DNA from 2 places in the Hyphomicrobium sp. 99 genome. Region 2 is predicted to be linked to the other one. Evidence: predicted binding sites of a transcription regulator. Region 2 holds the regulator's gene; the other holds the start of a gene.
What was found. Region 2 encodes LexA, which represses DNA repair genes until DNA is damaged. Its sites were predicted from a motif close to TGTTCNNNNTGTGTTCNG; they were not measured.
Positions count from the first base shown of each region.

Region 1: G359_RS04320 (adenosylcobalamin-dependent ribonucleoside-diphosphate reductase) is a predicted target of LexA. The motif match lies at 2,126-2,143, and genes of this name have one in related genera.

Region 1 covers NZ_KQ031382.1:842,099-847,207, reverse strand. The annotation lists gene G359_RS04340 (YdcF family protein) at 1-252, shown strand, start outside; gene G359_RS04335 (lysophospholipid acyltransferase family protein) at 245-1,057, shown strand; gene G359_RS04330 (hypothetical protein) at 1,203-1,505, shown strand; gene G359_RS04320 (adenosylcobalamin-dependent ribonucleoside-diphosphate reductase) at 2,187-4,577, shown strand; gene G359_RS04315 (hypothetical protein) at 4,858-5,109, shown strand, end outside.
Region 2 covers NZ_KQ031382.1:1,586,433-1,591,541, forward strand. The annotation lists gene G359_RS07740 (ComEC/Rec2 family competence protein) at 57-2,393, shown strand; gene lexA (transcriptional repressor LexA) at 2,402-3,130, opposite strand; gene G359_RS07750 (hypothetical protein) at 3,785-4,090, shown strand; gene G359_RS07755 (tetratricopeptide repeat protein) at 4,562-5,109, shown strand, end outside.

The DNA.
Region 1 (5,109 bases), 740 kb from region 2:
CGCTATCACATGCCGCGCAGCCTCGCGGAACTCGCTCTCGCCATGCCGGGCGTCACGCTGGTGCCTTACGCTGTTACTCCGAAGCGCTTTCCGGAAACCGCGTGGTGGCTTCACGTTGCGACGACGAGGGTTCTGCTTTCCGAATATCTGAAATTTCTTCCGGCCGTCGCGCGCCTGACCGCGCAGCGCGTCATGGACTGGCATGACGGGCAATCGGTCGCGATCATGCCGCAGAAGCGCGTCGATGGTTGACAGCTCAATGGACAGAAAGTTGCCCCGGCCTAGCGCGCTGGTCATCGCGCGCTCGCTGATCTATTTCGTCGTCTTTTACGTCGTAACGGCCCTTTATCTCGTGCTCGGCTCGTGGCTGCTGCTCGGGCCTCGGCCGTGGGCGATGAAGGGGCTCGAGGTGCACGGGCGAACCTGCGTCTGGCTGCTCGCCATGATCTGCGGGACGAAGCTCGAAGTTCGCGGCCAGGAAAATTTACCGAAGACGGGTTGTCTCGTCATCTCCAAGCATCAATCGGCTTGGGACACCTTCGGCCTCATTTCGCTCTTTCGCGATCCGGCGATCGTGCTCAAGGACGAACTGAAATGGATCCCGTTCTACGGCTGGTTCTGCGTGAAGTTCGAGCACATTCTCGTCAAGCGCGAGAAGGCTTCGGCGGCGCTCAAATCGATGATCCGCGATGCGCGGCAGCGCATCAGCATCAATCGCGAGGTTGTCATCTTTCCGGAGGGCACGCGCACGATGCCGGGCGCTGCTCCCGATTATAAGCCGGGTTATGTTGCGCTTTATGAGGCGCTTGGCGTCGTCACTGTTCCTTTGGCGTTGAACTCGGGTCTCTTCTGGCCACGGCGCAGCCTCTGGCGATATCCCGGAACGATCGTCGTCGAGTTCCTACCGCCGCTGCCGCCCGGATTGCCGCGTGCCGAATTTCGTTCGCGCATCGAGGCGGCGATCGAGGCGGCGAGCACGGCATTGATCGAGGAAGCTGCAAGAAGCCCCTCGCCTCCGCCGCTTGCGCTGGACTATCGGCGCGCGCACGCGGGCTGACGTTTTCCCCAGCCGCCCGAAAAGCATGATGTGCGGATGCCGCAATGCGGGGGAAATCGTCCTCCCCGCATGGTTTGTGATGCGCGGCCGCCAGTTCGATATGGCACGGTCGAGTTCTCATCGTTTTCAATCACGGAGACTCCCAATGCGCACTGCCGCCCGATCGATGTGGGCCGTTCTTGCCGTCGCTGGCGCTGCCATGGCAGCCGCACCGGCTGAAGCCAAAGACTGTTTCAAGAAGGCCGCCGAAGGCGTCGCCCTTACCGAGAAACTCGCTCAATTCCAGGTCGACGCAGCCCTGCTGCAGGCAACCGACTGGAGCATCTATTTCACCTGGGTCTCCGGCAACGGCACGCCCGGCTATTCGTTCGGTCCGCGCCGCTATAAGTGCAGCGCCGGAACGATCGGCTGGCAGTGCAAGGGCGAAGCGACGCTCTGCAAGCTCTAAGGGCGAAGATTTTCGACTGGTTTATAAGGCCGCTTGCCCGTTGATCCGGGCTGGCGGTTTTTTTGCATGTGGAGCACCGGCGAACTGCGGGGATTACGGATCATCTGTTGACGGCAGAAGAAATCATTGGATTGATGGATGCAGCCGCACCAAAACCAGGATGGGCTAAAACGTATAAGAAACACGTCATTTCATGACTGCATTTTTCCGCTACTGCAGCACAGGTGATCTATGGCTTATTACAAGTACGAGAAGTATCTCGCTCAGCAAGATGGCCCCGAGTTCGATCAACTCCATCAACCCAATACTCTAACACCCGATTCTGGTATTTATCGATGCGAGGGCTGCGGCGTGAGCGCCACCTTCGTGAAAGGGAAGAACATTCCCCCGCAAAACCATCACCAGCATACCGCCAATCAAGGCACTGTTCGCTGGCGCCTAGTTGTGAAATCTCATTTGGCGTAGCCCTGCGGTAGTTTCCGACATCGGTCCCAAATAACGGCGCTATCGCGCGGATCACGGCCGCAATTCTGACGTGCCGTCGAAGGTCGTGTTGCAATTCCCATATCAGTCTCCGCGTTTTTCAAACTGAGACACGACCCGATTGACAGAAGAGCTTTTGGAACATATAGTGAACATGAATTGAAAATGAGCTTTTAATACCCATATTCCGGGCACCTGATGAGTGCGATTTTTTCAGATCTTCCGGCTATTTCGGACGCTATCTGGCGGCGGAAGTACCGCTTTGCCGGATCGTCGACGGTGGCGGCCGACAAGACCCTGGAAGATACCTTCCGGCGCATCGCGGTGGCTGCGGCGTCGGTCGAGGAAGCCGGGAGCCAAGAGGCGTGGGCCCGCGCCTTTTACGACGCGATGTCCGACTTCGGATTTCAGCCGGCGGGGCGCATCCTTGCGGGGGCCGGGACCGACCGGAACGTCACGCTCTTCAACTGCTTCGTTCTCGGCCGGATCGAGGATGATCTCACGAGCATTTTCGAAAGCGTCAAAGAGGCGGCGCTGACGATGCAGGCCGGCGGCGGCATCGGTCATGATTTTTCGACGCTTCGTCCGCAAGGCGCGGCGGTCAAAAGCATCGGCGCGGACGCATCGGGCCCTGTGAGCTTCATGGACGTCTGGGACGCGATGTGCCGGACGATCATGTCGGCGGGTCAGAGACGCGGCGCGATGATGGCGACGCTTCGGTGCGATCATCCCGATATCGAGACGTTCATCGCGGCGAAGGCGGATTCGCTGCGGCTGCGGAATTTCAACCTGTCGGTTCTGGTGACCGACGCGTTCATGGATGCCGTCAAGCGTGGCGCGCCGTGGGATCTCGTTTTCGAAGGCAAGGTTTACAAGACTGTCGAAGCGCGCGCTCTCTGGGACAAGATCATGCGCGCGACCTACGATTACGCGGAGCCCGGCGTCATCTTCATCGACCGGGTGAACGCCGCGAATAATCTCGAATATTGCGAAACGATCTCGGCGACCAACCCGTGCGGGGAGCAGCCGCTTCCTCCCTATGGCGCTTGTCTTTTGGGGTCGATCAATCTCGCGCGCCTCTTCGAGCATGCCTTTACGCCTGCGGCCAGGATCGACCGCGCAAAGCTCGAAGCGCGCGTCGCGACTGCCGTTCGCTTTCTCGACAACATCATCGATATCTCGCGCTATCCCCTCGAAGCGCAGGCTCGGGAAGCGCATGCGAAGCGCCGCATCGGTCTCGGCATCACGGGGCTCGCGGATGCTCTGATTTTTCTCGGCCTCCCCTATGGCAGTCCGGCTGCGCGCGAAAAGGCTGCCGAATGGATGTCTGCGATCCAGAATGCCGCCTATCGGGCGAGTGCGGCTCTCGCCGCCGAGAAAGGCGCGTTTCCGCTTTACGATGCGGAGGCTTTCCAAGCGCGTCCGAACGTGTTGCGGCTCAATGCCGATGTGCGTGATGCGATTGCGGCGAATGGCATTCGCAACGGCTGCATCACGTCAATCGCTCCGACTGGCACGATCTCGCTTCTGGCTGGCAACGTTTCTAGCGGCATCGAACCCGTTTTCGATTTCGTCTATCGACGCCGTGTCCTCGGAGAGGGGCAGACGGCGACCGAAGAGACAGTCGAGGACTACGCGCACCAGAAGTTTCGCGCGCTGGCGGGAGAAGATGCGCCCCTGCCCGAAGCGTTCGTCACTGCCGATACGCTATCGCCTGTCCAGCACATCGCGATGCAGGCGGCGCTGCAGCCCTATGTCGACAGCGCCATTTCGAAAACGATCAATTGTCCGGAGAACATTTCCTTCGAGCAATTCGAAGACATTTATGCCGAGGCTTTCGATCTCGGGCTCAAAGGCTGCACGACCTATCGGCCCAATGCGATTACCGGGGCCGTTCTCTCGCGTGCGGATAAAGCCTCAGGTGAAGGGGCGAGATCGATCGACGAAATTTCAGCTATTCAAAGCGCACCGATGGTTAGAGCCATCGAAGATCCGGCGAAGTCCGGCGATGTCGTCTATATGACGAAGCCGCTCGAGCGCGATGCGGCGCTCGAAGGCGTAACCTACAAGATCAAATGGCCGGCGAGCGCGCATGCGCTTTACGTCACGATCAACGACATCGTCCGCGACGGACGGCGGCGGCCCTTCGAGGTCTTCATCAACACGAAGAACCTCGAGCACTACGCCTGGACGGTCGCGCTGACGCGTATGATCAGCGCCGTGTTCCGCCGCGGGGGCGATGTCACGTTCGTTGCCGAAGAGTTAAAGGCCGTGTTCGATCCCGAAGGTGGCCGGTGGATGGGCGGGCGTTACGTTCCGAGCCTGCTGGCGGCCATCGGCGACGTCATCGAGCAGCACATGATCCACATCGGGTTTCTCACCCGCGACGACGACATCAATTCAAAACTCCAGCCCATTGCAGCTGTGCAGCGCATCGCTGCCGATGCGGGGCCACGAGAGGACGCCGCCTCGGAGCATGTCTCTCCCTTCGCCTCGGCCCGCATTTGCCCCAAATGCGGAGAGCGGGCTTTGAGACATATCGAAGGCTGCTGGACCTGCGCGAATTGCGATTATTCCCGCTGCGGCTGATGCGCGGCAATTAACAATATCAAAGTAACCTCGTTTGCATCTGCCGCCCGATCTCGCATCAAATTGCTAACGCGCGTTGACGTTTGCGCCGATGATCCGCGCATACTCGGGCAGAGTGTTTTCAATCCACTCCTTTCTCAACACTTCATTGACCATCGAGGCGCGGATGAGGCAATCGCGTCAAATTTTCGAACCAAAGTTCACCATTCCTCACGCTCGGGCGGGTATCACGGTTTGAAAAGCAGTAATCGGTATGTGTTGCCGACAAGGGGTGTGCGTTATGAGTGCCGAAATTATTCAGCTTGCTGCGTTCCGTTCTCACCGGCAGGCGGTCGAAGCCGCCCCGCTGGCGAACCTCGGAACAACGCTTCCTGAAGCTCCACCGAGATTCCATTTCTGGACCGGCGCGTCGGGCAAACGCTACGTGCACACTGTCTACAGCCTCTTCGACTGCCCGACATTGGAAGATGCCAACTACATTCTCGTTCGCCGCAGCGATCGCTCGCGGCGCACGGTGCTCGCCATCGGCCGC
Region 2 (5,109 bases):
GTGGGACAAGTTAAGAGGGCGGAAATTCCGGCCTTGGCTTGCAACGGGCAGGGGGCATGTCGGTCGAAGCGGCTGGGCTAGAGATCGGATTTCCGGCGCAACCGGAGCGTGGCCTCAGCCGCGCCGCGCTTCTGTTCGACGCCGAACGGGAAAGCTTTTTTCTTTGGGCTCCGGTTTGCCTCGGCGCCGGGATTGCGGCCTATTTCTCACTTTCCGTCGAACCGCCGACGATCATGGCATTCGCGCCCCTCCTGCTGGCGCTCATCCTGCGTTTGACGGTCCGAGCGGGAACACTGGCCGCAGCCATGACGACCGCTTTTGTATTGGCGGGAGCGGGCTTTGCAATTGCAAAGCTGCGTGTCGAAGCCGTCCGCGCCCCAGTCCTGACCAAGGCCCTGCATGGCGTCGAGATCACCGGCACCGTGACGATGGTCGAAGCAAAGATCCCGCGCGGCCAACGGCTCACAATCAGGAAGCCGACCATCGCAGGCCTGACAGCCGATCAAACGCCGGCCGTCATTCGCATCCGGACGATGTCCGCGCGTTCGCCCGCGGCGCCCGGAGATCGCATTCGCATCAAAGCGAACCTGTCGCCGCCTGCGAAGCCTCCGCTTCCGGGTGGCTTCGATTATGCCCGCACCGCTTGGTTCGATTCTGTCGGCGCGGTCGGATACGCATTCGCCGCGCCCGTCATCGAGGGGCATGAAGAGTCCGGCTCGCTTTCGCAGTGGTATCGTCAGACGATCGAAAGCGTCCGCCAGGGAATTGCCGCGCGCATTCGCCAAGCGTTGCCGGGAGAAACCGGCGAGATCGCGCTTGCGCTGATAACCGGAGAACGCGGCGGCATCACCGCTGCGACGAACAACGCCTTCAAGAATTCCGGCCTCTTTCACATCCTGTCGATTTCCGGCCTGCACATGGTGATTGCAGCTGGCGCCGTGTTCTATTCGGTCCGTCTCATGCTCGCCGCCGTCCCGCTGATCGCATTGACGCTGCCGATCAAGAAGATCGCCGCCGCATTGGGAATACTGAGTGCCATCGCCTATCTTGCAATTTCCGGCGGACAGTTCGCGACCGTCCGTTCGGCGCTGATGATCCTGATCATATTCGGAGCCGTGCTTCTCGATCGCCCCGCGTTGGCATTGCGAAACGTCGCGCTCGCGGCTTTTCTGATCCTCATCGTTTATCCCGAAAGCCTGCTGGACGCTGGCTTCCAAATGTCGTTTGCCGCCGTCACGGCGCTGATCGCATCGCACGAAACCTTGAGCAATTTCCTCGGACGTCAGTCGCGCCCGCATCCGGTGCTGAAGGTCGTGAAGTTCTTCGGCGAGATTATTGCCTCGACCCTCATCGCGAGCGTGGCCGTCGCGCCGTTCGCCGCCTACAACTTCCACCAGAGCCAGCAATATGCCGTGCTCGGCAATATGATCGCCATTCCGATCTGCAACATCATCGTCATGCCGTCGGCGCTGCTGGCGATGGTGCTGATACCGTTCGGGCTTGAATGGCTTGGACTGAAGCCGATGGGCTGGGGCATTGAAGGCATGGCCTGGTGCGCGAACAAGGTTGGCGCATTGCCGGGCGCCGTCGGCCACATTCCGGAAATTCCGGCGCTCGCCTTCGCCCTGATGCTCGCTGGCGGAATCTGGCTTTCGCTTTGGCAGACGCGCATTCGGCTTTTAGGCGCGGCTCTCGTGGTTCTTGGTCTGCTCCTCGCGCCGTGGATGCCGCGGCCCGATATCCTGATCGGCCAGAAAGGTCTGATCGCCGTGCGCGACACCTCCGGAAAGCTCTCCGCGCTGCCGAACAAAGGCTCGAAATACGATCTCGACCGCTGGCTCGAATATGACGGCGATGGCCGGACCGCGCGCGATGCGCAAAGCGGTGACGCATTCACCTGCGATGCGGCTGGATGTATCGCCCATGTCAAAGGCGCAACCGTCGCCGTTGCGAACCATCCCGCGGCCATCACCGACGATTGTCTGAATGCCGACGTGCTGGTCATCAATGACCCGAAGCCGGAGGACTGCAGCGTCCCGCGAACCATCATCGATGTCTTCGACCGGTGGCGAAACGGCGCTTATGCGCTCTACGTCGACCGGACCGATGATAGCCCGGAACCGCGCGTGCGCCTCGAAACGGTCGCCGCCCATCGCGGCGAGCGGCCGTGGAGCGTGATGCCGGAGCGCAAGTCGCTTGGATTGCCGAAGCCGCGCATCGTGGAGACGCCGGGGGGAGGGGCACCCCCGCCCGCAGTGGCACGCGCGACCGAAAACCCGGAATCAGATCCCCGAACCCTGGCCGAAGACGACCCGGGCGAGGGGCCCGAACCCGCGAACGACTGGCTCGACGACGCGTCCGCTGACGCGTCTGCCGCCAGCGACGCCCAGTAGCGCCAGCCTCAGTAACGCCTGAGCAGCCCGACGAGCCGCCCCTGAATGTCGATCTGATCCGGCCCGAAAATGCGCGTCTTGAATTCCGGATTGGCCGCCTCGAGCGCGATCGTCGACCCCTTCTTGCGCAGCCGCTTCAGCGTCGCTTCCTCGCCCTCGACGAGCGCGACGATGATGTCGCCGTTCTCCGCGTTGTTGCAGCGGCGGATGATGACGGTATCGCCGTCATGGATACCCGCCTCGATCATCGAATCGCCCTTCACTTCCAGGGCGAAATGCTCGCCGTTCGTTAAAATGTCGGGCGGCACGGCGATGTCGTGGGTGTGGTTCTGAATGGCGCTGATCGGCGTACCGGCCGCGATCCGGCCCATGACCGGGATCGAGACCGTCCGCGCGTCGATGACGTGCGACGGCGGCGGTGGCGAAACGCTCGCACGCGGCCCGGAGCCTTCGATCACGCTCGGCTGGAAACCGCGCTGCGGCGCGATCGAGGAAACGGAGGCGCCTGCCCCCGCGCTTTGATTGTCCGGAAGCTTGATGACTTCGATGGCCCGCGCCCGGTGCGGCAGACGGCGGATGAACCCGCGCTCCACGAGAGCCGTGATGAGCCGGTGAATGCCGGACTTCGACCTCAGATCCAGCGCGTCCTTCATTTCATCGAACGAGGGGGGCACGCCGCGTTCTTGCATGCGCGCGTGGATGAAAAGCAGGAGGTCTTTCTGTTTCTCGGTGAGCATCGCGTTTCGTCTCAAGCCTTCCATGGCTGTGCGAGCGCCGCTGGCCGAAACGCTGACCACCGAACGGCCACCCGCAGGATGACGGTACAAATCGTGTATGTACGCTACACGTTCTTGTCTCGTTCTGCAACCTCGCCCCAACTTATGCAACCCATCGTCGTGCGAATGAAGGGAGGAGTGGCACGAATGTCTCGGCCTCCACTGCGTCCAGCACGGGAACGACAAGTTCGGGCGGACAGCAGCAACTCTCGTCATCCCGGCGCAGGCTGGGATCCAGGCAACGTGAAGCGCACTCGCATGTGCTGTCCCCACGGAGCGACCCGCGTCTGACGTTTTGTTGAGGCTTGTCTGGGTGCCGGCCTTCGCCGGCATGACGGCGGTGGGGGAGAGCAAGCGCTCGCCCGGGATGACAGCAGGAAGCCCATCTCCGTAACAATTCTCGTCATCCCGGCGCAGGCCGGGATCCAGGCAACGTGCAGCGCACTCGCATGTGCTGTCCCCACGGAACGGCCCGCCTCTGACGTTTTGTTGAGGCTTGTCTGGGTGCCGGCCTTCGCCGGCATGACGGCGGTGGGCGGGGCTCGCTGCAGCCATAGCCATCCCTGCCGGCTGGGTCCCGGGTCTCGCAAGCGCTCGCCCGGGATGACAAGCGGGGTGTCGCGGGCGACGTATGAGGCGAACGCTCCAGTTCGAGCGCCTGAATTCCGCCGCCTCGCAGCCGTGCAAAAGCGCCGGAAGCCGTGCGACGGAAAGATGGTCGCCGCCGGTCCAACACCGGCGCAGCAATTCGATTTTCGGCCGTTTGGAGCGGGGCATCGTCGGGCCATGCAGGGTTGGTTCTCGCAGATCGTCATAGGCGTCATCGTCACCGTTTTGGGCACCGTCATCGCGAACGCAGTCACTGGCGGCCGCGCCGGCCATCACTTCGTCCCGAGCTTCCACGCCTCGTCTCGCCACTGATCTCTTCCGCACCGGCGGCCGGCTCCGCGAAAGCGGAGCCGTGTGCGCAATCAATAAGCACGAAGCGGACGGGTTCCGCGGCTGGGTCGTGCAGCAATGAAGTCTCGGAACCGATCCGCTCCGTGACAGACCGAGAACAGGGTCTCGAGCAGGGTCACTTTACGTCAGCGGGATGCTCCGCACACAGGCTTCTCACCCTGTGCGAACCTTGCCGATCGCCTTGTCCGGAAGCGCGCGTCACGCCCCGGGTCGGGCTGCCCCACCCGAGCCCGACGCAACGCCTTGCGCACGAACCCTTCGCCGGATGGGCGACGCGATTATGCGTGAGGAGGCGAGAGCGGGGATAAGTTTTTTTGAGTGGGGGGAATTGCAATTTGGAAAAGGAGGAATGGGGGCTGTACAGATGATCTGCTCTGAGAGAAGTTAACGGAATTGGGTGGGGTCGCGTTGTTGCGTTTGGGGGGCGTAAATATGTTCGAGGAACTTTTGCATTCGGTTTTTGAGCAATGGTCGCACGTCGCGGAGACGTTTTTTCAAGGAATTCAGGCCCCCAAAATATTGAGCTTTCTCATTCCGATCTTTCCGGCGGCCTACGGAGTGTTCATTAAATGGCGCAGCTCGGGATATCGTCTCTTGGACAGGATGGACGAATTCTTGGGGCGGCAAGAGAAGCGCTTGCAGGAGTCGAGAGAGTCCGTTGCGGGTCTGTTTCGTTGTCCTTCACCGGCTAGGGCGCTCGACGAGCCCACTTTTGACTCTCGCTCTGTCAGCAGATCGCTTCGCAAAATGAGTTGGGGCTTCGGAGCTGCGGCTGTCAACGACTTGCACGGAGCTATCGTCATCAGTTCCAATCAAGCTCGCCTTGCGCAGAAGCAACTGGAAGAATTCAAAAGTCGGCAAGCGCTTGCTCACCTCTTGCTGGGCGCAAAGGAAGCCTCAAGAAACTTACAAGATCCGGAAGGACGACGCGCTTCGCGAGAGGCAGCGCTTGAGCATTTTAATTCAGCAATTGAGATCAA